Regions from separate parts of the Arthrobacter sp. TMS2-4 genome, predicted to be linked through region 2. Evidence: predicted binding sites of a transcription regulator. Region 2 holds the regulator's gene; each other region holds the start of a gene.
The links. Region 2 encodes LexA, which represses DNA repair genes until DNA is damaged. Its sites were predicted from a motif close to TCGAACANNTGTTCGA; they were not measured.
Positions count from the first base shown of each region.

Region 1: a site for LexA is predicted at 4,330-4,345, ahead of ACX80F_RS11910 (HNH endonuclease signature motif containing protein). Genes of this name have one in related genera too.
Region 3: a site for LexA is predicted at 7,279-7,294, ahead of ACX80F_RS09280 (HNH endonuclease signature motif containing protein). Genes of this name have one in related genera too.

Region 1 is NZ_JBTNDI010000008.1:133,775-143,622, forward strand. It holds SAM riboswitch class IV at 78-191, shown strand; gene ACX80F_RS11900 (LLM class flavin-dependent oxidoreductase) at 228-1,616, shown strand; gene ACX80F_RS11905 (SDR family oxidoreductase) at 1,874-2,527, shown strand; gene ACX80F_RS11910 (HNH endonuclease signature motif containing protein) at 2,683-4,317, opposite strand; gene ACX80F_RS11915 (acyl-CoA dehydrogenase family protein) at 4,526-5,794, opposite strand; gene ACX80F_RS11920 (dipeptide ABC transporter ATP-binding protein) at 5,791-7,593, opposite strand; gene ACX80F_RS11925 (ABC transporter permease) at 7,596-8,495, opposite strand; gene ACX80F_RS11930 (ABC transporter permease) at 8,492-9,493, opposite strand; gene ACX80F_RS11935 (ABC transporter substrate-binding protein) at 9,490-9,848, opposite strand, start outside.
Region 2 is NZ_JBTNDI010000002.1:496,890-506,737, reverse strand. It holds gene ACX80F_RS05475 (LysM peptidoglycan-binding domain-containing protein) at 28-453, opposite strand; gene lexA (transcriptional repressor LexA) at 840-1,550, shown strand; gene ACX80F_RS05465 (ATP-dependent DNA helicase) at 1,576-3,648, opposite strand; gene hflX (GTPase HflX) at 3,641-5,224, opposite strand; gene ACX80F_RS05455 (class I SAM-dependent methyltransferase) at 5,347-5,955, shown strand; gene dapF (diaminopimelate epimerase) at 5,994-6,941, opposite strand; gene miaA (tRNA (adenosine(37)-N6)-dimethylallyltransferase MiaA) at 6,938-7,858, opposite strand; gene miaB (tRNA (N6-isopentenyl adenosine(37)-C2)-methylthiotransferase MiaB) at 7,855-9,417, opposite strand; gene ACX80F_RS05435 (regulatory protein RecX) at 9,481-9,848, opposite strand, start outside.
Region 3 is NZ_JBTNDI010000005.1:196,670-206,517, forward strand. It holds gene ACX80F_RS09240 (bacterial proteasome activator family protein) at 1-29, shown strand, start outside; gene ACX80F_RS09245 (hypothetical protein) at 37-492, shown strand; gene ACX80F_RS09250 (hypothetical protein) at 486-2,429, opposite strand; gene ACX80F_RS09255 (aldo/keto reductase) at 2,492-3,331, shown strand; tRNA gene ACX80F_RS09260 (tRNA-Thr) at 3,511-3,586, opposite strand; gene ACX80F_RS09265 (alpha/beta hydrolase) at 3,733-5,325, opposite strand; gene ACX80F_RS09270 (DNA polymerase III subunit delta') at 5,322-6,515, opposite strand; gene tmk (dTMP kinase) at 6,512-7,159, opposite strand; gene ACX80F_RS09280 (HNH endonuclease signature motif containing protein) at 7,308-8,837, shown strand; gene ACX80F_RS09285 (trans-sulfuration enzyme family protein) at 8,934-9,848, shown strand, end outside.

The DNA of each region.
Region 1 (9,848 bases), on a different contig from region 2:
GGAACGCTTGATGCATGACGCACCATGACGGCGGTAGGTGGACGACGGCGTGCGTGCCCACCTACGCTCGGAACCAGAATCAAGAGTTCCAACGCAAAACCCTGGTTTGTTGGACGGCAACCCTCTCGCTGTAGTGGGGTGCCCCAGGTGAGGATTCGGCCCGGCACGGCCAGTGCGGGCAAGTATGGCGCTTCCGCCACGGCAGTGCCCCGACATGAGGATTTTTCATGCCCACAGCTCCGCGCCGTATCCGCTTCAATGCCTTCGACATGAACTGCGTGGGACACCAGTCCCCGGGTCTGTGGCGCCACCCCGAGGACCAGTCGTGGCGCTACAAGGACCTGAGCTACTGGGCTGATCTCGCGAAGACCCTCGAGAAGGGCTTGTTCGACGGCATCTTCATCGCCGACGTCCTCGGCACGTACGACGTGTATGGCGGTTCCAACGAGGCCACGTTGCGGCAGGGGACGCAGACCCCGGTCAACGATCCCTTCCTGCTCGTCTCCGCCATGGCCCTCGTCACCGAGCACCTCGGGTTCGGTGTCACCGCGGGCACCGCCTACGAGCACCCCTACCCCTTCGCGCGTCGGCTCTCCACCCTGGACCACCTCACCAAGGGCCGCGTCGGCTGGAACGTGGTCACCGGCTATCTCCCGTCTGCCGCGCGCAACATGGGCCATGAGGACCAGCTCGAGCACGATGCGCGGTACGACCACGCCGACGAGTACCTCGAAGTCCTCTACAAGCTGCTCGAAGGATCGTGGGAGGACGACGCCGTGGTGCGCGACCGCGAGACCGGCGTCTTCACGGACCCGGCCAAGGTCCACGAGATCGACCACGATGGCAAGTACTTCACGGTTCCGGGAATCCACCTCAGTGAGCCGTCACCGCAGCGGACGCCGGTCATCTTCCAGGCGGGAGCATCCTCTCGTGGCATCGCCTTTGCAGCCGGCAATGCCGAGGCCGTCTTCGTTGCCGCACCCACGAAGCAGAAGCTGAAGGACGTCGTCACGAAGATCCGGGATGCGGTCGAGGCCGAAGGCCGTGACCGCTACTCGGTGCGGATCTACACGCTGCTCACCATCATCACGGACGAGACGGAGGAGAAGGCCCAGGCCAAGCACGACGATTTCCAGCAGTACGTCAGCTACGAGGGAGCCCTCGTGCTCGTCTCGGGGTGGCTCGGTGTGGATCTCTCCGCCTACGATCCGGACGAGCGGCTCGGCAACGTGAAGTCCAACGCCATCCAGTCCGCTGTCGCGAACTTCCAGAAGGTGAACGACGACGGCTCGCCGTGGACCGTGCGGGACATCGCCGAGTCCGCGGGGATCGGTGGGCTCGGGCCCCGCATCGTCGGCTCGGGTGTGCAGGTCGCCGATGAGCTCCAGGCATGGGTCGAGGAGACCGACGTCGACGGCTTCAATCTGGCCTACGCGATCACGCCCGGGACCTTCGAGGACATCATCGAATTCGTGGTGCCGGAGCTGCAGAAGCGTGGTGTGTACCCGACGGAGTACGTCGAGGGAACACTGCGGGAGAAGCTGTTCGGTAAGGGCGACCGGCTGCCGGAGGAGCACCGTGGTGCGCGGTATCGACTCCAGGCGATCCGCCCCTGACGTGTGTCGGCTCATCGGTCCGTTGGCCCACCTCGTCCGTCCGTCGGCTCGTCGGTCCGTTGGTCCACCCCGTCCGTCCGTCAGTTCGTGGGGTGCCGCTCTCCTCGGCTGCTCCGGGAGTTTCTTGAGTATCGATGGCGGTACCCGGGAATAGGCCTCCGCTCGCGGCAGAACACCCCGACGAAGGTGGTCAGGCCGAGGGTTCGGGGACTAGCGTCGAAGACAAGGTATCCAGTCATTCGACAGAAGGAGTTCCCATGTCACGAGTAGCCATTATCGGTGGGCACGGAAAAGTAGCCCTGCACCTCACGAAGATCCTCACGAGTCAGGGTCATCAGGTCAGTTCGATCTTCCGTAACCAGGACCACAGCGGTGACGTCGAGCAGGCGGGCGCAACGCCTGTGGTAGCGGATGTCTCCGAGCTGTCGGTGCAGCAGATGGCGGATGTCTTCCGTGGCCACGACGCTGTCGTGTGGTCTGCCGGTGCGGGTGGTGCGAGCCCGGAGGCGACGTATGCCGTGGATCGGGATGCTGCGATCCGTTCCATGGACGCGGCCCAGGAGGCGGCTGTGGGGCGCTACGTCATGGTGTCCTACCTCGGTGCGCGCAAGGACCACGGGGTGCCGGAAGACAACAGCTTCTTCCACTACGCCGAGTCGAAGGCTGCGGCTGACGAGCACCTGCGCAACTCGGAACTCGCCTGGACCATCCTGCAGCCGGGAGCCCTGACGACGGATCCGGGGACTGGGAAGATCGAGGTGTCAGCCGAGCCGCAGCAGGACTCCGTGGCCCGTGAGGATGTCGCGCTCGTAGCCGCAGTCGTGCTCGGCAACCTCGGCACGGTCGACAAGACCATTCAGTTCAACAGCGGTGAGACGCCTGTTGCGGAGGCCATCGAGGCTGCGCTGTAGTCTCCGATACCAATCGTATGAAGGCGGTGCCCTTGGTATGGGCGCCGCCTTCTGTGTGCGTGGGCGACCGACTCCGTTCATGCGGGAGGCCTGTCCAGTTCCACGAAAGGTCGCCCACGGTGCTCCGGTCGTAGCTGACAGGCCCGATGCTCCGGTCATCCGGGACTGTGCTCCAGGACATCTGTGTTGTGCTCGGAAACCTCTGGCCTCGGCCCGGAAGCATGGCCGACCACTACTTCGTCGACTGCTTGTCCTGCCTGCCAGTACCTGTTCCGCCGCGCAGTCCTCGGAGGGCCAAGGGCCCGGGGAGCGGTAAACCACGGAATGCCATTGCGGGACTCGACCGTCCAGCCGCCCTGATGAATGACGTGGTGATGGCGTGAACACAGCAGGACGCCGTTGGCAATGCTGGTCGTGCCGCCATGGGACCACGGCTTGATGTGGTGCGCCTCGCACCAGCTGGCCGGGATGGAGCAGTCAGGGAAGGCACAACCCTTGTCCCTGGCGACGAGCGCTCGCCGAAGGTGCGGCGGAAAGAGCCGCTGTGCCCGTCCGACATCGAGGACCTGACCGCTACTACCCAGGACCACCGGAATGATGTCGGCATCACATGCTAATTTCCTGATACTCCCGGCACTCATCTGCCCCGAGAAGACTGCATATCCGGCTCGGTGCGTCGCGCTGACGAGATCCTGCTGATCGATGGTCACCATGACCTGCGGTCGGTAACCGCCCGTCGACGGGAGGGTGGCCGTGCTCAGTGCAACCCGGCAAGCTGCAACGAGTCCATCCAGGAGAGTCTGAGCCCTCGTTGGAGCTGGAGGATCACCGAGAGCGCTCACGGATTCCTGCGCGTCGTGACCGAACGACGCACAGCTGTCAGGGTCGCTCGGGTGGTGCTGGTCGCTGAGCTCATTGATTGCTCGGCCGGGCACGGCCTCACCGGCTTGGCCCGGAACGCAGCGGGGGTTCGCGGTCGAATTCATGACCGTTGCAAGATGTTCGAACTGCTCGTCCGTGGCGCCGATCTCGAGGAAGTGCAGTCCGTGACGCCGTCCTTTCAGGAAGACGCCCTGCCGTGCACGCAGCACCTTGTCCGTGGGTTCCCGCCCGTCCTGGTCGAGGACGCTCTCCCAGCGACGAGCCAGCACACGGAGGATGTCCTCGTCGGCTTCCATCCCCTGCCGTGTCAGGTGGTGTTCCATCGACTCGAGGTGTTGAGGTGTCGCGAACGAATCCACCCGGTGTAATGCCTGAGCGATGACGGTTGCGGCCCGCCCGCTGATATGGCCGGAGGTCATAGCGGCCCCGAGCACAGTGAGGCGGGGAGGAACCGGAGCGCCGGTGGGCGATATCCGGGGAAGCACCAACTCTGCAAGCGTCAGCCGACGCTTCGCTTCTGCCCTGCTGATGCCCAGTGTGGCACGCAGATACTCTGCGCAATTCCTGAATCCGTTGTCCGACGCAACGGGCTGGCCTTCACCCTCCTTGCCAGAATGCCCGTCCGAACCGAGCGACTGTTCGGCGCGCACCAGGAGCGCACCCCCCGCACGCTCATCACCGTCGGTGTCCGCCAGTTTGTGCTCCTCCGCCAGGCGGGCCGCCAGGATCTGCAGATAGTCCACGATCTTCGAGGCATGCTCGACCTCGACGATGAACTGCGCAGCTTCCGTCCTGGTCCTGATTCGGTGGTTCAGACCTACATCCCGTGCGCACTCCGCAAGCGCCTCGCGCGCCCAGCCCAATGGACTGGGTGTCGCAAGAATCGGCTCGATCGGGGCAATTGCCATGCTTGAATTTTATCGAACACGTCTACTATTTCTGAGGCTGGGAGGGCAATGTGGAGGAAGAGTGGCTTCTCGTTGTCCACATAAGCGGGATGCTGTGGACGCGCAAAGGGACGACAGCATGGCGCACCGGCGCACCGGCGCACCGGCGCACCGGGCGCTCGAACACGCGCCGTGCCGGACACCGCGCGCACCCCGCCGTCGTTCGCCTTTATGAAACGGCCTCCCGACCCTCCGCCGACGAAGTACCCGGCGCGTCACCCGCCCGCCACACGAAGGCCGGCACCGTTCCGTTGATTTCCCAGTCGCCCACGATCCTCGACTTGTAGATCACCGGATTATGCGAGGAGACGGTGCGGGCGTTCCGCCAGTGCCGGTCGAGCTGCAGGCTTCTGCGGGTCGACGACGCCCCGAGCGCGTTGAAGATGGTCGCGGCTGCACGCTGGACCTGCTCCGTCACCACGATCTGTGCCTGCGAGGACGCGAACTCCACTGCTACTGCAGCGGAGTCCGCGTCCACCTGCGGGAGACCTACGAGGTGTGCCTCGTAGGCCTCCTGCAGCAGTTCGGCCACCCGGAGTGCAGCAGCCTCGGACGCGAACGCGAGTGCCGAGACTTCCCCCACTACCTGCTGCACCTGGATGTCCTCACTGGGTCTGGTGCCGTTCCCGTGGCTGAAGGTGCGGGTCCGCCCGCGCACCTCTGCAGCCACGTCCCGGACTGCCGAACGCGCGATCCCGGCAAGGGTCGCGACATGGACGAGCTGATACACCCCGGTGTCGTACGGCGGATGCTCCGTGTCGGTGATGACGTCCGCCGCGGGCACGACGACGTCCCGGAAGATCGACGTACCGCTCGCCGTCAGTCGCTGGCCGAAACCGTCCCAGTCGTCGACGACCTCGACCCCCGGTGCGTCCCGCCGCACGAGCGCGATGACGTCGACGCCGTCGGATGTTCGCGCACCCGTCTGGATCCAGTCCGCGTACAGGCTCCCGGTGGTGTAGTACTTGGTGCCGTTGACCCGATACGCGTCGCCGTCGCGCTCGATGGTGGTGCTGACACCGCCCACAGGTACCGGTCCGGTCTCCGTCCATGCGTTGCCGAGCACCGCACCGCTGGCGACGCGGCGAAGCCAGACCGGATCGTCGGCATAGAGACGGTCCTCGACGAACGCGATGTGGCAGCGTAGCGCCTGTGCGAGGTTCGACTCGGCGGCGGCGAGCTCGATGAGCAGCCGGAAGAACTGCGGAGCACTCACTCCGCCACCGCCGTGCTCGACCGGCACCCGCAGCGCCGTGAACCCGGCGTCCGCGAGCGTGCGCACCTGGGTGTGCAGGAGGATCCGCTCGTCCTCGCGCTTCGCCGCACCGGCGGCGATCTCCTCGAACAACGGGCGGTAGTGTTCGGCCAGCCGGGTGTAGGTGAGCGGGACGTCGACAGCCTGAGCGTCGGTCGGGGTTGTAAGGGTGTCTGCGGTCATCGGTCGGCTCCTGCCGGGTCGTGGAACGGGGTGGATGCGGGCGCGCCGCCGGCGCCACGAGTAAGGCCGGGAACGACGCCGGTCGCGTCGTGATCGCCGTGAGCGGCGCCGATGGGATCCCGAGCCGGCATGTCGGGTACGGCGTCGAGCAGGGCCCGGGTGTAGTCGGTGGCCGGAGCCGTGAAGATCGAAGACGCCGTCCCGGACTCCATCACGCGGCCGTCCTTGAGCACCAGGACGTCGTCGCTCACGTGGTGGATGACGCCGAGATCGTGGCTGATGAACAGGTAGCTGAGCGCGAGTTGCTCCTGGAGGTCCGCCAGGAGGTCGAGGACCTGCGCCTGGATGGAGACGTCGAGTGCGGAGACGGGTTCGTCGAGCAGCAGGACGCGTGGCTGGAGTGCCAGAGCACGGGCGATCGCGACACGTTGGCGCTGACCGCCGGAAAGGGTGAGAGGCCGCCGGTCGACGAGATCCAGTGACAGACCCACCTGCCCGAGGAGTTCGGCCGCGCGGTCGCGTCGCTCACCGGGGACGCCGATGGAGCCGGCATCCAGGGCATCGGTGATGATGCGGCCCACGCTGAAGCGAGGGTCGAACGAACTCAGCGGGTCCTGGTTGACGAGCTGGATATCCGGCCGGTGGGGGCGGCGGAGAGGTTCCGCGATGGTGCTTCCCACCCAGGGCAGACCCCCGAGGGTGACGGTCCCGGCGTCGGGCTCGGTGAGGCCGAGCGCGATCCGCGCCGTCGTCGACTTGCCGGACCCCGATTCACCGACGATCCCGAGCGTCCTCCCCGCGGCGAGCGTGAAGGAGACGTCGTCGACGACGGTGCGGTGCGTACCACCCGGGCCGGGATAGGTCTTCACCAGATTGCGCGCCTCGAGGGCAGGGGCATCATCGGAGAATGCCGAGGGCCGCGTGGGCCGGGCTTCCACGGACACCCGGGGGACCGCCGAGAGCCGGGTGCCCTTGCCTGCTGCGGACGGGACGGCGTCGATCAGCTGGCGTGTGTAGTCGTGGCGCGGGTTGCCGAGCACCTCCGATGCCCGCCCGGACTCGACGATCCGCCCGTGCTGCATGACGGCGATCTCATCGGCCAGGTGGCTCACCACGGCGAGGTCGTGCGAGATGAAGATGAGCCCGCGGCCCTGCTCCTTGAGTTCGGCGAGCAGTTCGAGGATCTGCGCCTGCACGGTGGCGTCGAGGGCGGTGGTGGGCTCGTCCGCGATCACGAGCCGTGGGTTGAGCACCGTGGCCTGGGCGATCAGCGCCCGCTGTCGGAGCCCGCCGGACAGTTCGCCGGATCGCTGGCGGGCGCGGACCTCGGGGTCCGGGATCCCGGCGTCGCGCAGCGCGGTGTGGACCCGCTCCTGCCGTTCGGCCCGGCCGCGGACCCCATGGGCGCGGAGGGTCTCGTCGATCTCCTGGCCCACCGTGCGCAGGGGATCCAGGGAGACGAGGGCGTCCTGCAGCACATAGCCGATGTCCTTCCCGCGTAGTCCCCGCCACTGCCGCTCGGACAGCCGGGTGGCGTCGTGGCCGAGGACGTCGAGGCGGTCGGCCGACACCCTCGCGTTCGGAGCGTTCAGCCCCACGAGCGTGCGGGCAGTGACGGTCTTGCCCGAGCCCGATTCGCCCACGAGGGCGAGCGCCTGGCCGGGTGCGAGGGCCAGCGAGACCTCGCGGACGACGTCGACCGCGCCCCGCGGCGTGGTGAAGGAGACGCTGAGGTTGTCGATTGAGAGCAGGGGCTGCCCGGCGGTGCTCCCTGAGCCCGTATTCGTGATGTCAGTCATGGTCAGACCTCTGCTTCGAGTCGGCGCTGCAGGTGGTGTCCCACCACAGTGGTGGTCAGTGCGGCGAGCGTGATGAAAATGCCGGGGAAAGCCGCGATCCACCAGGCCACCTGGAGGTAGTTCCGGCCGTCGGCGAGCATGGCGCCCCACTCGGCGGCCGGGGGCTGCGCGCCCAGACCGAGGAAGCTGAGCGACGACGCCCAGACGATCGCCTGGCCGATCCCGAGGGTGGCGAGCACGAAGAGGGGCCGCGCCACGTTCGGGACGATCGTGTGCCAGAGGATGTGGGATCTCGACCGGCCGAGCGACAGGGCTGTTTCCACATACGGGGCCGCGACCACCTGGAGGGTCTGCGTCCGCAGCATCCTTGCATAACCGGGGGCAGAACCGACCCCGACGGCGATGGCCGCGGTGACAACACCGGTGCCGGACACCGCGATGACGATCAGGGCCAGGAGCAGGCCCGGAAAGGCGAAGAGGATTTCCACGAACCGGCAGATCGCCGAGTCCACCCACCTGCCGGAGACCCCTGCGGTGATGCCGAGGGCGCCGCCGAGGACCAGGCCGATCGCCGTGGCGGCGAGACCGAGCAGCAGGGACTGCCCCGTGCCGGCGATCACGCGGGAGAACACATCGCGCCCGTTCTGGTCGGTACCGAACAGGTGCGCGCCGCCCGGGGACTGGAAGGCGTTGGCGGGGTCGATCTCGAACGGGTCCTGCCGCAGGAAGACGGACGGTACGACGGCGGCGAGCACGAGGAAGGTGAAGAGTGCGGCAGCGATCCAGACCCCGATCGGGGTGTTGCGGACCAGGCGTCCGGCGCGGGAGGGGACGGGTGACGGCGCGGTCGGAGCGCCGGTGCCGGCCGCCGCCGTCGTCGTGGGGTCGAGGGTCAGGCTCATGCTGCGGATCCCTTCGGGTTCGTGCGGGGGTCGACCACGCGGTAGAGAACATCCACCACGAGGTTCACGAGGATGTAGACCGCGGCGATGATGACCACCACGGCGAGGGTGACGGGCAGGTCGCGGTTCACGATGGCGTCCACCAGGGACCGGCCGAGGCCAGGCCTGGCGAAGATGATCTCGGCGACGACGGCGGAACTGACGAGCGAGCCCACGGCCCACGCGGAGAGCGTGAGGCCGGGCAGGATCGCGTGGCGCAGGGCGTGGGTCAGTCGTACGGCCGTATCGCTCAGGCCACGGGCCCGGGCGCTGAGGACGAACGGCTGGGCGAGAGCGTCCTCGAACGAGGACCGGGTGACCTGGGCGATGAACCCTGCCAGGGGGATCGCGAGGGAGAGCGCGGGCAGCACGAGCGACCTGAAACCGTCGTTGCCGGCAACGGGGAACCAGCCGAGGGTGACGGCGAAGACCACCGCGAGCATGATGCCCACCCAGAACTGGGGGAGGGAGGCGAAGAACACCTCGACGGCGCGGCCGGCGCCGTCGAGCACGCGCCCACGTCCCACCGTCAGTAGGGTGAACGCGAGGGCGATGACCCACGCGAACACGAGGGCCAGCCCCGCGAGCTGCAGGGTGGGCAGGATCTGCGGGCCGATGATCTCCAGGACCGGGACCTTGAAGATGTAGGACACCCCGAAGTCTCCCGTGGCGAGGTTCCCCAGGTAGGAGAGGTACTGGACGAGGACGGGCCGGTCGAGCCCGTACTCGGCGCGGACGGCCGCGACCGTCTCGGGGGACGGCGAGGATCCCGCGCCGCCCAGGATCGCGGTGATCGGATCGCCCGGCGTGAGGCGCAGGACGAAGAACGTCAGGGTCACGGCCGCCCAGAGGACGAAGAGGCTGCCGGCCGCCCGCTTCGCGACGACCTTCCCGGCGGTGCCCGCCGTCGCCGTCGTGCGGGGTGCTGCGCTGAGGGAATCGAGGGACTGGGTGCTCATTCTGAATCCACCGCCGTGACGTCGTAGAGGTAGGGGAGGGACAGGCTCGGCTCGAGGGTGAGATCCCGATAGCGGTCGGTCCGGAGCGCCACCTGGCTGGCCTGGTTGTAGAGGGGCAGTTGCAGCGCGTTGTCACTGACGATCTGCTGCGCCCGGTAGTAGAGGTCTTCCCGCGTCCCGGGGTCGTCCGTCGCGAGGGCGTCATTGAGGATGCCGTCGAGTTCCGGGTTGCGGAAACCCGAGCCGTTGGGCACGAAGCCCGCGGACTCGGTGTACTCGGAGGAGAAGACGATCCGCAGGACGTCGGCCGTGTTGGTGTTCCAGTAGTCGGCGCGGAGATCGTAGTCGAAGGTGT
Region 2 (9,848 bases):
CTTTTCTCTTTTTTCCCGCTTTACCAGTCACCCCGCGGCGGGTACCGCGATGCTCTGCCCTGCCTGCACCACGGAGCTGCGCAGGTCGTTGAGCTCCACGATCTCCGCGACGACGTCGCGCGGATCGCGCTCCGGCGCGTAGTGCACGGCGAGGTCCCACAGGGTCTCCCCGGTAGCGACGCTCACCTCGACCGTGGCCGTGGAGGTCGGTGCCGACTCCCCTGCCTGCGCCTGGGAGGTCAGGAACGCCGCGAGGAGGATCAGGGCCGCGACGCCCAGGGCGATCGGCAGGCCGACCAGCAGCAGGCGCCCTCGCCGGGTCAGCGTCAGGGGTCGGTCCGCACTCCGCTGCGTGGAGGTACGGGCCGTGTCGGGCGTGGGGAGGAGCCTGAGGTGGGTTTCGGGCCGAGCGGGCGTCCACAGCGAGCTGCCATGCAGTGCGGGTGTAACCATTGCCGTTCCTCTTTCCTTCGAATGCCCTACCCGGAAATTCTGTCCGGTTCGAACACACGTTCTAATGAGCGTCTGCCTATTTCTAGCATCTACGAACGATCCGTGTCGAGACTCGGTCGAACATATGTTTGAAAAGTGCCCTCGACTGTCCTAGCGTGGAGAGATCAGGACATCGTCCGCGAATGCCGCCCCCTACGGGCGGTTCCGTGGCCGATACACCCCACACAACCAGCCGCCTCTGACATAACGGCTTCCCGTCCACGGAAGCGCACCGGCGGCGACAACCGGATCAGTGATCCAAGGCGAAAGGCGCACCAGTGGCGGAATCACCAGCCGCGGGCCGGCAGGAATCGAACACTGCCGACGTTCCGGCACCTGCCGTACCCATCTCCGCGGGCCGGGGCAGGCCGCGCGGGCGCTCCGCGTCCAAGGGACTGACCGCCCGGCAGCTGACGATCCTCGAGACGATCCAGCGGTCGATCGCCGACAAGGGCTACCCGCCGTCCATGCGGGAGATCGGCGACACGGTGGGCCTGGCCAGCCTCTCCAGCGTGACCCATCAGTTGTCGCAGCTCGAGCGTCTCGGCTACGTGCGCCGGGACCCCAAGCGTCCCCGCGCCATGGAGGTCCTGCTCCCGCTGACCCTGGCGCCGGACACCTCGGGCGCCCAGGCCGGACCGTCCGAGGACGGCAAGCCCGCCGTCGAGCACCGGATCGCGGTCGACACCGCCCTGGTACCGCTCGTGGGGCGCATTGCTGCCGGCGGGCCGATCCTCGCGGACCAGGTGGTCGAGGACGTCATGCCCCTTCCCCGCCAGCTCGTCGGGCACGGGGATCTGTTCATGCTCAGGGTCTCGGGGGACTCCATGGTGGATGCCGCCATCTGCGACGGCGACTGGGTGGTGGTTCGCCGGCAGCAGAGCGCCCAGAACGGCGACATCGTCGCGGCACTGCTCGACGAAGAGGCCACCGTCAAGACCTTCCGCCAGCGGGACGGCCACACCTGGCTCCTGCCGCAGAACACCCGCTACGAGCCCATCCTCGGTGACCATGCCAGCATCATGGGCAAGGTCGTCTCGGTGATGCGCGCGCTGTGACCGCCGCGTAGCCGGAACTGGAGCGTCAGCGCGCGGAGAGGCGCTCCAGGATCCCGGTGACGGTCGCGCGGTCCGTCGTGGCCCAGAAGGGCGGGAGGGCCGCCCGGAGGAAGCCGCCGTACCGTGCCGTGGCGAGGCGGCTGTCCAGGACGGCCACCACGCCTCTGTCCCCCGCCGCCCGGATCAGGCGCCCCGCGCCCTGCGCGAGCCGGACGGCCGCGTGCGTCGCGGACACGCTCATGAAGCCGTTGCCCCCGTTGCGGGCCACCGCCCTGGTGCGGGCGGTCATGAGCGGGTCGTCCGGGCGAGGGAACGGGATGCGGTCGATCACGACCAGTCGGCACGAGGACCCCGGTACGTCCACGCCCTGCCAGAGGGACATGGTGCCGAACAGGCAGGTATCCGGTTCGTCTGCGAACCGGGTGACCAGCGCATTGAGCGAGGAATCCCCCTGGCACAGGATCTCGAAGTCGACCTTCGGTCGCAGCGCCTCCGCCGCCTCCTCTGCGGCTCGCTTCGACGAGAACAGCCCCAGCGCGCCTCCTCGGGACGCCGTGAGCAGCCCCAGCAGTTCCTCGAGCTGCGCGTCGGAGGTCCCTCGCTCGGGCTTCGGCAGGTCCTTCGCCACGTAGAGCACTCCCTGCCGCGGATAGTCGAAGGGACTGCCGACGTCGACGCCTGTCCAGGCGGGCGCGCCTGGACCGCTGAGGCCCAGGGACCCGGCCACGGGACCGAACTCCGAGCCGATCGCCAGGGTCGCGGAGGTCAGGATCACGGTGTGGTCCTCGAACAGGCCTTCCCGCAGCCGGCCGGCGACGGACAGCGGCGCGACGTTCAGGGTCGCGGGTGCGCTCTCGTCGGGCTGCGCGTAGCCCGAGCCCGGCGTGAAGGCACTGGGACGCGACGCCCACACGACCTCGTTCAGGTCCGAGGCGGCGAGGATCCGCTCGGCGAGCTCGAAGATCAGCGTGGTGCGGGACCGCGCGACCTGCCGCCCGCCGTCGACGTCGGCCTCCGACTTTCCCTCCGTCTTCGTGTCCGACAGCGCGGCACGGGATGCGTCCCGGACCTGCACGAGGGCCTGCCCGAGATCCTCCGGGAGCCCTCCGGGCAACAGGCCCGAGGGGACGAGCTCGGCGGCCGCCTCGAAGGCGTCGGCGGCCGTGTCGAGGGCACCCGTGCTGATCGAGGCATGGCGGCGGAGCGCCGTGGCCGCCGCGGTGACCATCGAGGCGGAGAGCTGGCCGGACACGGCACCGGTGACCCGGTCGTGGAGTTCGTGGGCCTCGTCGATGACGACGACGTCGTACTCCGGCAGCACGGCGAGCCCCTCGAAGGCACTGATGGCGAGCATCGCGTGATTGGTGATGATGATGTCGGCGTCCGCTGCCGCGGCGCGTGCCTTCTCGCTGAAGCACTCGGAGGCCACGGGACAGCGGGCAGCGCCGAGACACTCCATGCTGGAGACGGACACCTGGCGCCAGGCGCGGTCGCTCACGCCGGGGACGAGGTCGTCGCGATCCCCGGTCGCGGTCTCCTCGGCCCACTCGCGCAGCCGGACGACGTCCCTGCCGAGCGCAGAGGACGGGCCGTCCGTCGCCGGGGCAGGGTGCGGGGCGGCATCCTCGCCGAGGCTGAACAGGGTGCCGGGCGCATCCTCCTCCGGGAATCCGCCGCCGGTCTCGTGGAGGCAGACGTAGTTCGACCGACCCTTGAGCAGGGCCACGTCGACGGGGCGCGTCAGCGCGGGCTTCACCGCGTCGAGCAGGCGCGGGAGGTCCCTGCCGACGATCTGCGCCTGAAGGGCGAGCGTCGCCGTCGAGACGACCGAGGGCCGGTCGCTGTCCATCGCGTGGGCGATCAGCGGGACGAGGTACGCGAGCGATTTCCCGGTGCCGGTGCCGGCCTGGACGAGCAGGTGCTCGCCCGAGCGGATCGACTCGCTGACCTGGCGGACCATCTCGTGCTGGCCGGACCGCATCTCGCCGCCCATCGCACCCACGGCGGCGTCGAGCAGCTCGAGGGCCTGCCGGGCTTCATCGGAGTGGCGGGACGCGTCCGGTGCCGCCACGGCGCCGGACCGCGTGCTCTCACTCATGCCGGACGTACGCCTCCAGTTCGGCGGCCAGGCCCTCCCGGACCATCACTTCGAGGCGCGTCCCCTCACCGACGTGCTCCATGCCGAGGATCTCTACGTCCTCGTCGTGGAGACGGCTGAGGATCTCCCCATGCTCGTACGGCACCATGAGGTCGAGCTTCACGCCCGGACGCGGGATGCTGGTGCTGATCAGCTGGCGCAGCTCGGTGAGCCCCGCACCTGTTCGCGCGGAGACGACGACGGTCCGGGGTTCGCGCTGCCGCAGCCGCTCGATGACGAAGGGGTCGGCGGCGTCGGCCTTGTTCAGCACAATGATCTCGGGCACCTTGCGGGCGTCGACCTCCGTCAGCACGGCGCGGACTGCAGCGATCTGCCCCTCGGGATCGGGGTGCGAGGCGTCCACGACGTGCAGGATCAGGTCGGAGTCGGCGACCTCCTCGAGGGTCGAGCGGAACGCCTCGATCAGCTGGGTGGGCAGCGAGCGGACGAACCCGACGGTGTCGGCGAGGGTGTAGCCGATGCCGTCCGGTGTCTCGGCCTTGCGGACCGTGGGGTCCAGCGTGGCGAACAGGGCGTTCTCGACGAGCACTCCGGCATCGGTGAGCCGGTTCAGCAGGGACGACTTGCCGGCGTTGGTGTACCCGGCGATGGCCACGGACGGCACCTGGTTCCGACGGCGGTTGGAGCGCTTCGTCTCCCGCGCCGGCTTCATCGCGGCGATCTCGCGGCGGAGCTTCGCCATGCGGGTGCGGATCTTCCGCCGGTCGAGTTCGATCTTCGTCTCACCCGGGCCGCGGGAGCCCATGCCGGCGCCGGCGCTGCCGACCTGGCCACCGGCCTGGCGGGACATCGATTCGCCCCACCCGCGGAGGCGCGGGAGCAGGTACTCGAGCTGGGCGAGTTCGACCTGCGCCTTGCCCTCGCGGCTCTTCGCGTGCTGGGCGAAGATGTCGAGGATCAGGGCGGTCCGGTCGATCACCTTGACCTTCACGATGTCCTCGAGGCCGCGGCGCTGTGACGGGGACAGTTCGCTGTCGACGATCACGGTGTCCGCTCCGGTCGCCTGGACGATGCCCTTCAGCTCCTGGGCCTTGCCCGAGCCGAGGAACGTGCCGGGGTCCGGCTTGAGGCGTCGCTGCACGATGCCGTCCAGCACCTCGGATCCGGCTGTCTCGGCCAGGGCGGCGAGCTCCTGGAGCGAGTTCTCGGCGTCCTGCGCGGTGCCTTCGCTCCACAGACCGGCGAGGACGACCCGTTCCAGCCTCAGCTGCCGGTACTCGACCTCCGTGACGTCCTCGAGTTCGGTGGACAGGCCCGCGACGCGTCGGAGCGCCCTGCGTTCGGCCAGATCCTGCTGGTCGCCGTCGGCGTCCGACGGCGTCCCGTCCTGGGAGAGGGCCTGCGCCTTCGATCGCCAGGTCTTCTCGATCGGCGCGGGGGTCTCCCCCGGCCCCGGTGTCCCTCTCGTCGCCTTGGCCACGGCAGCTTCGTCGCTGGCGAGGATCCGGTCGATGACGGCCTGGATCTCCTCCGGGCCCATGTCGGCGCCGGTGGAATGTCCGTTGTTCTCGGTCATGGTCTCCCTAGGTGAGTGTCCGACAATCCTACGGCGACCGCGCCGGTGCGCTCCAGCGTATTCTCCCAGCGCGAAACCGGCCGGCTCGGGCGAGCCCCGGGCGTGCCGTTAGGCTCGTGGGTATGGAGTCCCAGCACTATTTCAGCCCCCAGCCGGCAGGGCCGGACACACGCCGGCCCCTCTCGGTCGTCCTGGACGGCGTGCGCCGTGACCTGGTGACCTCCTCGGGCCTGTTCAGCCCCGACGGTGTCGACAAGGGCACCGCGATCCTGCTCGACGCCGTCCCCGACCCGCAGGGACGCCGCATGCTGGACATCGGCAGCGGCTGGGGGCCGATCGCCCTGACTCTCGCCTTGAAAGCTCCCGACGCCGAGGTCTACGCCGTGGACGTCAACGAGCGGTGCGTCGCACTGACTGCGGAGAACGCCGCCCGCCTCGGACTGGGCAACGTGGTGGCGTGCACCCCGGACGCGGTGGACGACGCCCTCGACTTCGACACCATCTGGTCCAATCCGCCCATCCGCATCGGCAAGCAGGAACTGCATGCACTCCTTCTGCGCTGGCTCCCGCGCCTTGCTCCGGGCGGCCGGGCCTGGCTCGTGGTGCAGAAGAACCTCGGCGCGGACTCGCTGCAGCGCTGGCTGGCCGAGGAGCTGCCGTCCGGCTTCCTGGTCCGGCGCGCGGAGACGTCCAAGTCCTTCCGCATCCTCGAGGTGCACCGGGCGGACTGACCGCACGTCGGCGACGGCCGGCGACCCGATCGGTGCGCTCAGCCCGGCCGGAGCACGCCGTCCGCCACGAGGGCCGCGGGACCGCTGAGCAGCACGTGCTCCCGGCCCTCGGGCCCCTCGACGAAGGTCACCCCGACGACGCCGCCCGGGACGGTGACCTGCCACCGCGCGGGAGCGCCCTGGCCGGCCCAGTAGCGTGTGGCCGCCGCCGCGGCGCACGCTCCGGTGCCGCACGACTGGGTCTCACCGACGCCCCGCTCGTGGACGCGCATGCTGAGCCGGCCCACGCCGTCGTCGCCCACCAGCGGATCGGAGGGCACCACGAGCTCCACGTTCGTCCCCTGCGGCGGCACCGGCTGGACGCCCGGGGCCCGGTGCAGTTCCGTGCTCTGCAGTTCGGCCGCCTCGGCCAGAGCCACGACGGTGTGCGGGTTGCCCATGCTGATCGAAAGGCCCGGCCGGTCGACGTCGAGCCCGCCGATCTGCACCAGCGAGTCCATGCCGCGGGCGACGGCCGCGTCGGGGTGGATGAACTCCCAGGGGCCCATGTCCACGGCGTAGCCGTCGTGCGAGCGGGTCACGCGCTTGACGCCCGCACGGGTGGCGATGGCGAGCTCGCCGCCGTCGGGCAGGTCGGCGGCGAACGACGCGAGCAGGAAGTGGGCGAACACGCGCACGCCGTTGCCGCACATCTCGGACACCGAACCGTCGGCGTTGCGGTAGTCCATGAACCATTCGGCGGCGGGCTCGGTCTGCAGGAGCGCCCGCCCCTCGGGCAGGGCGGACGACCGCACGGCCCGGATGTAGCCATCGGCGCCGATACCGCGGTGGCGGTCACAGAGCGCGGCGACGAACGCGGGGTCGTCGGGAGCGGTCCCGTCCGGGTCGAGCGTCAGGACGAAGTCGTTGCCGGTGCCGTGGCCCTTGGTGAAGGAGAGGCCGGCGGATCGCCCGGGGGCGGGGACGGAGGAGCGGTGGTCGGTCACAGTCCCAAGGATAGGTCCCCGGGCCGCTGCACGAGCCCCATCGCCCGGTCGAGGAGTCCGGGAGCCTGCCAGTCCGTCCACGCCACGCGCGGGTCACCCCGGAACCAGGTGAGCTGGCGGCGGGCGAAGCGTCGGGTCGCCGCGATGGTGTCCTCGACGGCGTCCGCCTCGGTCATGGAACCGTCCAGCACCCGGAGGAACTGCCCGTACCCGAGGGCGCGCGAGGCCGTCCGCCCGTCCCTGAGCCCGGCCGCCGCGAGGCGCTCCACCTCGGCGGCCAGCCCGGCGCGCACCATGGCCTGCACGCGGTCGGCGAGCCGGGTCCGCAGGACGTCCCGGTCGACGGCGAGGCCGATCTGCACCGCGGGCTGGTGGTACTCGCGGCGCGGCATGAACGCGCTGAAGGGCCGCCCGCTGATCTCGTACACCTCGAGCGCGCGGACGAGGCGGCGATCGTCGTCGATCCGTTCCGCGGACGCGGGGTCGACCGCCCGGAGCCGGTCGCGGAACGCCGCGCTCCCGAGGGCGTCGAGTTCTGCCTCGAGCCGGGCACGGACGCCCGCGTCGGTCGGCGGGAACTCGAGCCGGTCAAGGGCCGCGCGGATGTACAGGCCGGATCCGCCGACGAGGATGGGCACCCGCCCGCGGGCGCGGATGTCCCCGACGATCCGCCGGACGTCCTCCTGGTAGGCGGCGACGCTCGCCTCCTGCGTGACGTCGAGGACATCGAGGAGATGGTGCTCGATGCCCTGCCGTTCCGCCGGGGTCAGCTTGGCCGTCCCGATATCCATGCCGCGGTAGAACTGCAGGGCGTCCGCGTTGACGATCTCGCCGTCGAGGCGTCGGGCCAGGGCGATGCCGAGCTCGGACTTGCCGGACCCCGTGGGTCCGACGACCGCGACCACGGGAAGGGTCAAGAACGCCCTCCGCGGACCGGCAGGGACGGCATGCCCAGGGAGACCGGGCGCGGAGCGCCGTCGGACCCGGCGGCACCGTCCGTCGGGGCGGGAACCCCGCAGCTGTCGGCCTGGCTCCTGTCCCACGCGTCACCGGCGCGGGAGCGACGCACGGCGTACTGCTCCGGGGCGGGGTCCGACAGCAGGTGGAAGGACGCCGCCTGGGTGACGGGGAGGGTCACGACGTCGCCCGGCCGGGGCACGGCCGCGCCCTCGGGCACGGAGAAGTGGACGAGCCGCTGGTCCCGGGCACGTCCCGTGAGCCGGTGCGTCTCGCCGCCCTTGCGTCCCTGCTGGTCGGTGACGAGCACCTCGACGACGGTCCCGACCTGCCGTGCGTTCTCCTCGCGGGCGATGCGGTCCTGCAGCGCGGTCAGCCGCTCGAACCGCTCCTGCACCACGGCCTTGGGCAACTGGTCGGGCAGATCCGCCGCCGGGGTGCCGGGGCGCTTCGAGTACTGGAAGGTGAAGGCCGTGGCGAAGCGTGACTGCTCGACGACGTCGAGGGTGGCCTGGAAGTCCTCCTCCGTCTCGCCCGGGAAGCCCACGATGATGTCGGTGGAGATGGCGGCGTGGGGCATCCGGTCACGGACCCGCTCGAGGATGCCGAGGAAGCGGCTCGAGCGGTAGGACCGGCGCATCGCCTTCAGGATGCGGTCCGACCCGGACTGCAGGGGCATGTGGAGCTGCGGCATCACGTTGGGCGTCTCGGCCATCGCGTCGACCACGTCGTCGGTGAACGCTGCGGGGTGGGGACTGGTGAACCGGACCCGCTCGAGGCCCTCGATGGACCCGCAGGCGCGCAGCAGCTTTGCGAAGGCGCCCCGGTCGCCGAACTCGACCCCGTAGGAGTTCACGTTCTGGCCGAGGAGCGTGACCTCGACGGCGCCGTCGGCGACGAGGGCCTCGATCTCCGCGAGGATCTCCCCGGGCCGGCGGTCCCGCTCCTTGCCGCGCAGGGACGGCACGATGCAGAAGGTACACGTGTTGTTGCAGCCGACGGAGATCGAGACCCAGCCCGCGTAGACCGATTCGCGCCGCGTCGGGAGGGTGGAAGGGAAGACATCGAGGGATTCCAGGATCTCCAGCTGCGCGTCCTGGTTGTGGCGTGCACGCTCGAGCAGGGCGGGCAGGGCGCCGATATTGTGCGTCCCGAAGACGGCGTCCACCCAGGGGGCTTTCCGCAGGATGGTCTCCCGGTCCTTCTGTGCTAGGCACCCGCCGACGGCGATCTGCAGGTCCGGCCGGGCCTCCTTGACCGCCTTGAGGATCCCGAGATTGCCATACAGCTTGTTGTCCGCGTTCTCGCGGACCGCGCAGGTGTTGAAGACGACGACGTCCGCCTGTCCGTTCTCCACCCGCGCGAGCCCGGCGCCCTCGAGCAGCCCGGAGATCCGCTCGGAATCGTGCACGTTCATCTGGCAGCCGAAGGTCCGCACCTCGTAGGTGCGCTGGTCAAGCCCACCGCCCACTGCAGGCGCGGCGCGGGGTGTCTCGTCGAGGGAAGCTGGAAGCGTCATACTCACGTCGTCAAGCGTACGGCTGGGACGCCGGGCACCCACAATTCCGGCGCTCCGGTGCGGTCACTCCGCGTCGATGACATCCTTCACGATGGAGAACGCGGTCCCTGGGCTGTACCCCTTGCGGGCGAGGACCCCGACGAGGCGCCGCACCTCCTTGTCCCGGACCGCACGATCCGAGAGATCAGCGCTCCGGCGGAGCTTGCGGCGCACGACGTCCCTGGCCTGCTCGTCCTCGTCCTCGGCGGAGAGCTGCAGCAGCGCGTCCTCCGCCAGCTCCGCGTCGATGCCCTTGTCCGCGAGTTCCCGCCGGAGCGAGGAACGGGAGAGCGCCTTGGCGGCCGTACGGGTCCGTACCCACATGCGCGCGAACTCCGCGTCGTCGATCAGCTGCACTTCCTCGAACCTGTCGAGAAGGGCCGCGGCGATCG
Region 3 (9,848 bases), on a different contig from region 2:
AGGGCCACGGCCCCGGCCAGTACCTCTGACGGCCAGGTGGCTTTCTTCGCCGCGGCGCGGCAGGGCCGCAGGGACGACGCCGAGCTCGGTACCGGGGTATGGCGCCGCGCGCACGACCGCTTCCGCCGGGGCCTGGACCGTTATCACCAGATCCTCGAGGGCATCGAGGACGACGACGTCTACAACGAACTCGTCGCGGTCGCCGACGAGCTGGGTGCCATGCTGCCGCGCGTGCGGGCCATCTGCGTGGACGCCCAGGCCTCGTCCCCGAGTACCGGCCTTGACATCCCGGGCGCACTCCTGCAGGTCCACCGGGCGCTGTCCCGGGCCGGGAACACCCTCGCGACGACCGCGGAGGCCGCCGCGATGACGCGCCTCGACGGCGAACGGTGGGGCGTCGCGTCGTCGGGCCTCGACAACGTACGACGCCGCGCCCGGCTCGTGGCGGAGGACGTCGAGGAAGCCGAACGGGCCATGCCCGGCGGTCAGTAGGTCAGCAGGGTGGTCCCGGGTTCGACGGCGACGTCCCACACCTCGAGTTCCTGCCCACCACACTCGTCCCGTTCGCCGGTCGGGGTGCCGCTGATGAACGGTGCCTGCCGTTCGTCGTCCACGAACGGGTAACCGCGGTCGTTCAGGACCGTCAGCACCTTCCGGCCGCGCCGGGGGTCCCCATTGGGATAGGCCAGGACCTCCGTACGCTCGTAGGCCGAGAAACCCTCGGGCCAGCGGAGCAGGACCGCCCGCCCGTCGTACTCGAAGACCACACATGCCCGGCTGTCCCCCGCGGGCAGGACGCGGAAGGTGCCCAGTGGACTTCGGGGGTGGTTCTCCACGTCGTCCTCGGGCGGGCGGGTGCCCAGGGTGGCCTCCTCGGGGACCAGCCCCGGAGGTGTCCCGTTCGTGTCCAGGCCGAGTTCCTCCGCCGGCAGCGCGTGGATCGCGTCGCGCAGTTCGTCCGGCAGCGGTGCAGGGTCGCCCGCGATGGTCGTCGCCTCCGGGGAACGGCGGTCGACGAGGGTCAGGACCGCCTCGTCCTCCTCGAGCGGCGAGAGGGTTCCGTCGCCGTCGCGTACCAGGAACATCAGCCGGTCCGGCGTGAAGAGATTCCGGCTGAAGGGGCGTTCGAGGGTGCTCCGCCCGGTGACGTCGATGGTCAGGGTGGTGCCCTCGGCGGCGCCTTTCACGATCTGCACCACGGCCGCGGCCTGCAGCATCCGCAGCTCGCCGTCGACCTGCGTGGGTTGCAGGTCCGCGATGGACACGACGGCGACGACGTCGGCCAGGGCGAACAGCCGCTCCGCGTCGCCCGCCGGTCCGGGGGTGGCGCGGGGGATGAGGACCGTGACCAGGCCGGCCAGGACGGCGAGCAGACACAGGGTTCCGACGATTGCCCCGGTCCGGCGGCGGGGCACACCGATGCGGGCGGAGAGCCCGGGGTCGTCCTCCTTCACCGGCGGGACGTCCTCCTTCACCAGCGGGACGTCCTCCGTCGTGGCGGCCGGGGCGACTGGGGCATCCGGCATCGAGGCCGATGCTGCCTCGGCAGCAGCGGAGGCGGGCGCGGCTGGTGCGGCAGCGGTCCCAGCCGGGGGAGGCTCTCCGACGACCGGCGGAACAAGACCCGTGCTGCGCCGCCCGTCGATGCTGCGCAGCGCTCCGCGGCTGCCGGCGAGGTCCGTACCGGTGATCGCGGCGGCCGGATCGGCGGCGGCCAGTGCGGCGGCGAAGGAGGCGTCCGGAAGCGCCGGAGCTTTCTGCTGCGGGGCCGTCGGGACGCCGATCCCCGCCTGCCCTGCCTTCGCATCGCCGACCGTCACATCGACGGCCGTTGCACCGACCCGTCGGGCTGCACGCGCGCAGGCGGTTTCGACGGCGACAAGGCGCCGGGGATCGCTCCCGGTCATCCGGGCCGCGTCTTCGACCGGCAGGCCGTCCCAGTGATGCAGGAGGAGGAGTTCGCGGTCGGCCGGGGCAAGGTCGGCGAGGGCGGCCTTCAGGGTCGGGTCCCCGACAGCGCGTGGAGGCAGCGTCGTCGGCAGGTAGCGCTGCAGGGCGTTCCTGGTCGCACGCAGGACGGCGACGCGGTCGGCGCCGAGGGCGGAGGTTCCACCGTCGACCGGGTCAGCCAGCTCTCCCGCGTCGCGCGGGTGGGTCGGCTCGGTCGGGTCAGACGGCTCACCCGGATCGACCCGCTCGGCATGGTCGCGCGGGTCGGCCTGGCTGCGCGGAGCGACACCGGGCGCCGCGCCCAGGGATCCGACGGCTTCGAGGGCCGCGGAGGATGCGAGTCGCAGGGAGAGTGATCGGCGGAAGGCGTACCGGTACGCGGCGTCGTGGAGTGCGGCTTGGGCGCCGTCGTCGTCGAGCACGTCCCACCCCGATCCCGCGTACCGATCAGCGCGGCCGAGGGACCGGGACGAAAGCACGCTGGCTGATAGTTGTCGGTGGGAACCGAAATAAACGGGCTGCATCCTTGGTTCCCGCCTATATGACTACATCACCAAATCTTACGTTCAACGACGGCCACACGATCCCGCAGCTCGGCTACGGTGTGTGGCAGGTCGAGGACAACGTGGCCGAGGACGTCGTCGGCAGGGCCTTCAAGGCCGGGTACCGCCACATCGACACCGCCAAGATCTACGGGAACGAAGCCGGCGTGGGCCGCGCCATCGAGGCCTCGGGCCTGGGCCACGACGAAATGTTCATCACCACCAAGCTGTGGAACGCCGATCAGGGCTACGAGAGCACGCTCAAGGCGTTCGAGGAGTCCATGGAGCGCCTCGGCCTCGAGACCCTCGACCTGTACCTCATCCACTGGCTGCAGCCCAAGCAGGGCAAGTACCTGGACACCTGGAAGGCTCTCATCGAGCTGCAGAAGCAGGGACGCGTCAAGAGCATCGGCGTCTCCAACTTCACCATCGAGGCCCTCGACGAGATCATCGACGCCACCGGCGTGGTCCCCGTCATCAACCAGGTGGAGACGCACCCCTTCCTGAACCAGTCGGAGCTCCGCGCGTACGAGGCCGAGAAGGGCATCCTCCACGAGTCGTGGTCGCCCCTCGGCTCCGGCAAGGGACTGCTCGACGACGCCGTGCTGCAGGACATCGCGCAGAAGCGCAACGCCACGCCCGCGCAGGTCGTCCTCGCCTGGCACCTCGCGCTCGGCAACGTGGTCATCCCGAAGTCCGTGACTGAGTCGCGCATCATCGAGAACTGGGAGTCGCTCGACGTGAAGCTCGAGGACGAGGACATCGAGGCCATCAACGGCCTGGACAAGGGCGCGGCCGGCCGCATCGGCGCCGATCCCGCGACAGCCGACTTCGCGTAATACCGCGTCCCGCCTGCTCGTCGGGCACGGATGGCGTGAGCGCGACGGCGTGACCCGCCGCGCCTGCGCAACGACGAGACACACAGGAGCCGCCCGGCATCACCGGGCGGCTCCTGTGTGTCTCCGACCACGCATGCGGACACGAAAAAGCCCCGGTAGCGAACCAACCGGGGCGATCGTGGAGCCTCCTGCCAGAGTCGAACTGGCGACCTTCTCATTACGAGTGAGACGCTCTACCGACTGAGCTAAGGAGGCAATGCTTCCTGATCCCGGACGTCGCCCGGGGCCGATCCACAAGTGACAACTTTATAGGAGGGGTCGGCCGCGGTCAAAATGGTGCTCGCGTCCGGGACGTCGCAACCGGTCTCCCTGGGTGCTCCATCACGGAACCGGGCACGTGCTCAGCAGCGGGCGCCGTCCTCCGGAACCGTCCCGTCGATGAAGAAGTCGTCGACGAGGTCCAGGATGCAGTCGTTCGAACGGCCGTACGCGGTGTGGCCCTCGCCGTCCCACGTCACGTGCACGCCGGACTCCAGCTGGTCGGCCAGCGCCGTCGACCATCCGTACGGTGTCGCTGGATCCCCGGTGGTGCCGATGACGACGATGGGGTCCGCACCCACCGCCTGCACGGGCGCGGGGTCGAGGACCGGCGGGTACTTCCACGCGGCGCAGGTCACGCCGCCGAAGGCGAGGAACCGGCCGAAGGTCGGTGACGCCGCGACGAGTTCCTCCTCGTCGGCGCGCATCTGGGCAGGGTCGCTCGTCATCGGGTAGTCGAGGCAGTTGACGGAGAGGAAGGCCGCCGTCGAGTTGCCTGCGTACGTGCCGTCAGGCTCGCGTTCGGCGGCAAGGTCCGCGAGGTAGAGCATGGTGGACGCGTCGCCCTCGAGGGCGTCGGAGACGGCCTGCGTGAGCGTGGGCCAGTTCCCGTTGTCGTACAGCGGCAGGATGAAGCCCTGGACGAAGGTGGAGATCGGCACGCGGCGGCCGTCCTCCGCCGTCATCGGCTCGCGCTCGACGGCGGTGAACAGGTCCTGGATCTGCCGGACGCCGTCGTCGACCGTGCCGGTGTAGGGGCACTCGGAGCCCTCCAGGCAATCGGCGACATAGGCGCGCAGCGCCTTCTCGAAGCCGTCGGCCTGGCCGAGGGTGATCTCCTCATTGCTCAGCGACGGATCGATCGCGCCGTCGAGGACGAGGCGCCCGGCGCGTTCCGGGAACAGCTCGGCGTAGGTGGCTCCGAGCTGCGTCCCGTAGGAGAACCCCAGGAAGTTCAGCTTCTCGTCGCTCACCAGGGCCCGCAGGATGTCCATGTCCCGTGCGGCGGACTCGGTGTCCACGAAGCCCAGCAGTTCACCCGTGCGTTCGGCGCACACGTCCGCGAACTCCTTCGCGTCGACCGTCATGAGGTCGAACAGCTCGTCGGGTGGTGCGTCGACCGGGTAGGTCTCCTGTCGGGCCTCGTCCTGCTCCGCGTCCGTGTAGCACTCCACGGCGCTGGACCGGTTGACGCCCCGGGGGTCGAAGCCGACGACGTCGTAATCCTCCCGCAGCCGGTCGCTCGTGACGTAGTCGAGGGAGTCCTTGACGATGTTGACGCCGGACCCGCCGGGTCCGCCCGGGTTGATGAGGATCGTCCCCTGAGCATCACCGGAAGCATCCGCGCGGATCGCCGCGAGGTCGATACTCGCCCGTCCGGGGTCGGCGTAGTCCAGCGGCACCTCGATCGTCGCGCAGGAGAACGATCCCTCGCAGCCCTCCCACTGCACGTCCTGCGTATAGAAGGGCTGGAGGTCCGCGTCCACGTCACCGATCGACGCCGGATCAGCGGTCTCCACTGTGCCGACGGGCGGGTCGGGTCGACTGTCGGGCGCGAGCAGCATGCACCCGGAAAGCCCCAGCACGACGGCGGCGGACGTTGCGAGGAGCGCGACGGTGCGACCGACGGGCCCTCGCGGATCGTCGTCGAGGGGGTGGAGCGATCCGCCGGTCATCGGTCGAGATCCTTACGGGACAGAAGGCTCACCATCATCGCTTCGATTGCCAGCAGCGGGGACACGTTGGTGCTCACGAGCCGCGTACGCACCTCGTTGATGGACTCGAGCCGGAGCAGCGTGTCCTCGGGGGTTTCCCGGCGGGCGAACTCCTCGAGCTCGGGCCGCAGAGGCTCGTTGACGAGCAGCTGTCCGCTGGAGACCTGGAGCATCAGCACGTCCCGGTAGAAGGAGATGAGGTCCGTCAGTGCGCGGTCGAAGTAGTCGTTCTTCGAACGCTTGGCGCGTCGCGTCTGGTCGTCCTCGAGCCTCTTGATCTGTGCGCGCATCGACGGCGGCAGGACGCCGGTCTCGGGAGCGCCGAGGGTGGCGAGCAGGACTGTCCTCTCCTCGGCGTCGCGCTGCTCGAAGGAGCTCTGGGCCTCCGTCTCGGCGAGCTTCACCAGATCCGCCGCGGCACGCATCGCACCGGCCACCGAGCGCAACGTCAGCGGGAGCCGGACGATCTGGTTACGGCGTTCGCGGGCACCGTCGTCCGTGGCCAGTCTCTTCGCGATACCGATGTGGCTCTGGGCTGCGCGGGCGGCAGCCTCCGCCGTCGTGGCATCGATCCCGTCGCGGGCGACGAGCAGATCGGCGACGTCCTGCACGGGTGGCAGCCGGAGGCCGACGGACCGGCACCGGGAGCGGATGGTGACGAGCACGTCGCCGGGGCTCGGGGCGCACAGCAGCCAGATGGTGCGCGGCGGCGGTTCCTCGATCGCCTTGAGCAGCACGTTGGTGCTGCGCTCCTGCATGCGGTCGGCGTCCTCCACGATGATGATGCGCCAGCGCCCGGTGGACGGCTTGTCCTGTGCCTTGCGGACCAGTTCGCGTGCCTCGTCGATGCTGATGGTCACCTTCTCGGTGGTGACGTTGGTGAGGTCGGCGTGTGCCCCGGAGAGGACGGTCCGGCAGGCCTTGCACGTGCCGCAGCCCCGCTCACCGAGGGCTTCGCGCTCGCAGAGCAGGGCGGCGGCGAAGGCGCGGGCGGCGTTCGACCTGCCGGAGCCGGGCGGGCCGGTGAAGAGCCAGGCATGCGTCGGTGCGCCGGACTCCGCCGCGCGGCGCAACTGCTCGACCACCTGATCCTGTCCGCGGAGGTCGGCCCACACGCCTGAGGCGGGGAGGCTGCGCGTCACGGCGCTCATGCCGACACCCGGGGGAGGGCGCCGAGGATGGAGCGGTGGAGGTCCTCGGGCGTCCCCGACGCGGCCAGGACGAGGTACCGGTCTGGTTCCGCGTGCGCGAGGTCGAGGAAGGCGGCGCGGATGCTGGCGTGGAAATCATCAGGTTCCGACTCGAGGCGGTCCTCGGCGGCCGCTCCGGTGGTGCGGCGGTTTCGTCCCTCGGCGGGTTCGACGTCGAGCAGGACGGTGAGGTCGGGGCGGAGCCCGTCGGTGGCCCAGAGATTCACGTCCAGGACGGCCTGTGTGCCCAGCCCGCGCCCGGCGCCCTGGTAGGCGACCGAGGAGTCGAGAAAGCGGTCGCAGACGACGACGTCGCCACGCTCCAGTGCGGGCACGATCACCTGCTGGACGTGGGCGGCCCGAGAGGCGGCGAACATGAGGGCTTCTGTACGAGCGTCGATCTCGCCGTGGCCGTGCTCGAGGACGAGCGAGCGCAGTTTCTCCCCGATGGGTGTGCCCCCGGGCTCCCGTGTGCGGAGTACGGTGTGGCCGCCGGCCTCGAGAGCCCGGCAGAGCAGGGCGGCCTGGGTGGACTTGCCCGCGCCGTCACCGCCTTCGAGCGCGATGAAGAGCCCGGGAAGCCCGTGCGGGAGGGGAAAGGTCACGAGCCCAGCCTACCGAGTGGCCGTGACATCGAAGCCACAGGACGGGCGATGTGCGGTGGGCGTGCCTTCCCGCTCATGGTCGACGGAAGTTGTCCACATACCGGCTCCCGCCGGATTCGTAGAACGTCTGTACTAATAATCTTGGTCCATGGCGACAGCAGTGGTGGAACGATCGACGACGGCGCAGGCCCTGGGCCAGGAGCGGTCCCGGCTCGCGCACATCGCCGAGGAGTTCGAGACAGAAGCAGGCCTGATCTCCACGGCCGATCTCGCGGCGGTCCTCGGGGCTGTGGAGCACCTCGCCCGGGTGGTCGAGTATCTGCAGGTGGTGGGCGCGGCCGCGGCGGACCAGCAGGAGATCGCGCGGGTGGGGGAGACCCGGAACGGACTGGGCTGGAGGGGCACTCCGGCCGTTCCCTGTGACAGCCACGAGTTCAGGGACACTGCGGAGTATCTCCGTGCACGCCTGGGTATCACGCGGCAGGAGGCGCAGCGCCGCATCCGTCTGGGAAAGGCGGTGCTTCCCCGGCGAACCGCCACCGGGGAGCCCTGTCCTCCCCTGCTCGGATCGGTCGGTGACGCGTTCAGGGCCGCGGGGATCAGCTCGTATGCCGCAACGCGGATCAGTGATGCGGTGGAACGCGTCCGGCCCGGCGCCTCGACCGTGCAGCTCCAGGCGATGGAGGAGAGTCTGGCCGCGCAGGCCGCGGAATCGGATGCCGACCTGTTGAACGTGGTCATCCGACGGTGGGAGGCGGCGCTCGATCCCGACGGGGCCGAGCCCACCGAGGAGTTGCTGAAGGCGCAGCAGGGCGTCTTCCTGCGGGGCAGACGACGCGGGCTGCACCGGCTCGAGATCGCGGCGGACGACGAGCAGTTCGAATACCTCCTCACCGTCATGAACACAGCCAGCAATCCACGAACCCTGCGCGACGGCAGCGGGTCAGGAGGACGTGATCGCGGGGCTGGGAGCGTGGCTGCCGGCGGTGACCGCTCCGGTCATTCCGGCGGGATCGGCGGCACCGGGCCGAGGTGGGAACACCGGACCCGAGCCCAACGCCACCTCGACGGGCTGGTCGGTGCGTGCCAGGTCGCCCTCGCCACGGACACGCTCCCTGCAACCGGCGGCCACCGACCCCAGGTGATGGTGACCATCGATCACCGGGCTCTCGTCGAGGAGCTGCGCGGCACCGGGTCCGGCCGATTCGCCGCACCCTCCCGTGTTTCTCCACCGGATCCCGGGGGCGGCTACAGCATCTTCGGTGGTCCTGTCACCGCGCGGACCGTGCGCAAGATCGCGTGCGATGCAGACCTCATCCCGGTGGTCCTCGGCGGGCGCGGGGAAGTCCTCGACGTCGGTCGCGCCCGACGGCTGTTCGGCGTGGCGCAGCGGCGGGCGCTGGTAGCCCGGGACAAAGGGTGCGCCTTCCCGGATTGCACGGTCCCCGCCGTCTGGACGGAGGCGCACCACATCACCCCGTGGGTCGCAGGGGGACGAACGGACCTCTCCAATGGCTGTCTTCTGTGTTCTTTCCACCACCGGCTCGTCGAGCGCGGCAACTGGGCGATCGAGATGAGGCACGGTATTCCCTGGTTCACGCCACCGCCCTACATCGACCCCGGCCGCACGCCGCGCCGGAACAGACACCGCGAGCTGACCCTCGACGGGACACCATGAGGACGGTCCGTCAGCCGAGTGGGCCGGGCGGGGCGGTGCAGACCATTATGACCCCCTCTTTTCCGGGCCTGCGCTGTCCCGACTTACGCTGACTCCATGACGACATCTCGCGAGGATCTGCTGCACACCGGGCTCGCCCCGGACACCCTCACCGTCGCGGCAGGCCGCCCTCCCCGAGAACACGACTCCCCGGTCAACGCGCCGATCGTGCTCTCGACGACCTACCACGAGACACGCGCCCCCGAGCAGGGCGATCGCATCTACGCCCGTGGGTCCAACCCGACCTGGGATCCGTTCGAGGAAGCGCTCGGCGCGCTCGAGGCCGCAGCCCTTCCTGCCCTGGTCTTCGGTTCCGGCCTCGGCGCCGCAGCGGCCGCACTGTCCCTCGTCCCGACCGGGGGAGCGGTGGTGATGCCACGGCATGCCTATGCCGGGTCGATCAGCCTCGCCGCCGACCTCGCGGCACAGGGACGGTTCGAACTGCGCACGGTCGACATCGCGGACACTGCGGGCGTCCTCGCCGAACTTGATGCGCTCGCCGCACGGTTCGATCCCGGTCAGGTGATGCTGTGGCTCGAGAGCCCCACCAACCCGATGCTCGAGGTTGCCGAACTGGTCGTCCTGACCGACGCAGCTCAAGCGACCGGCGCGCTCGTCGTCGCCGACAACACCTTCAACACGCCCATCGTGCACCGGCCCCTCGAGTCCGGCGTCGACGTCGTGCTGCACTCGGTCACGAAGTGGCTGGCAGGGCATTCCGATGTCGTCCTCGGCGCTCTGGTCACCTCCGACCCCTCGTTGCGTGAGCGGCTGCTGGCGCACCGCACCCTGCACGGTGCTATCGCAGGACCCTTCGAGGTCTGGCTCGCGCTGCGTGGACTGCGCACCCTCGCCCTGCGCATGGAGCGGAGCCAGGCCACCGCGGCCCTCCTCGCGCACCGTCTCACCGACCATCCCGCCGTCCGCCGCGTGCGGTACCCGGGCCTCCCCTCCGATCCGGGGCACGAGCGT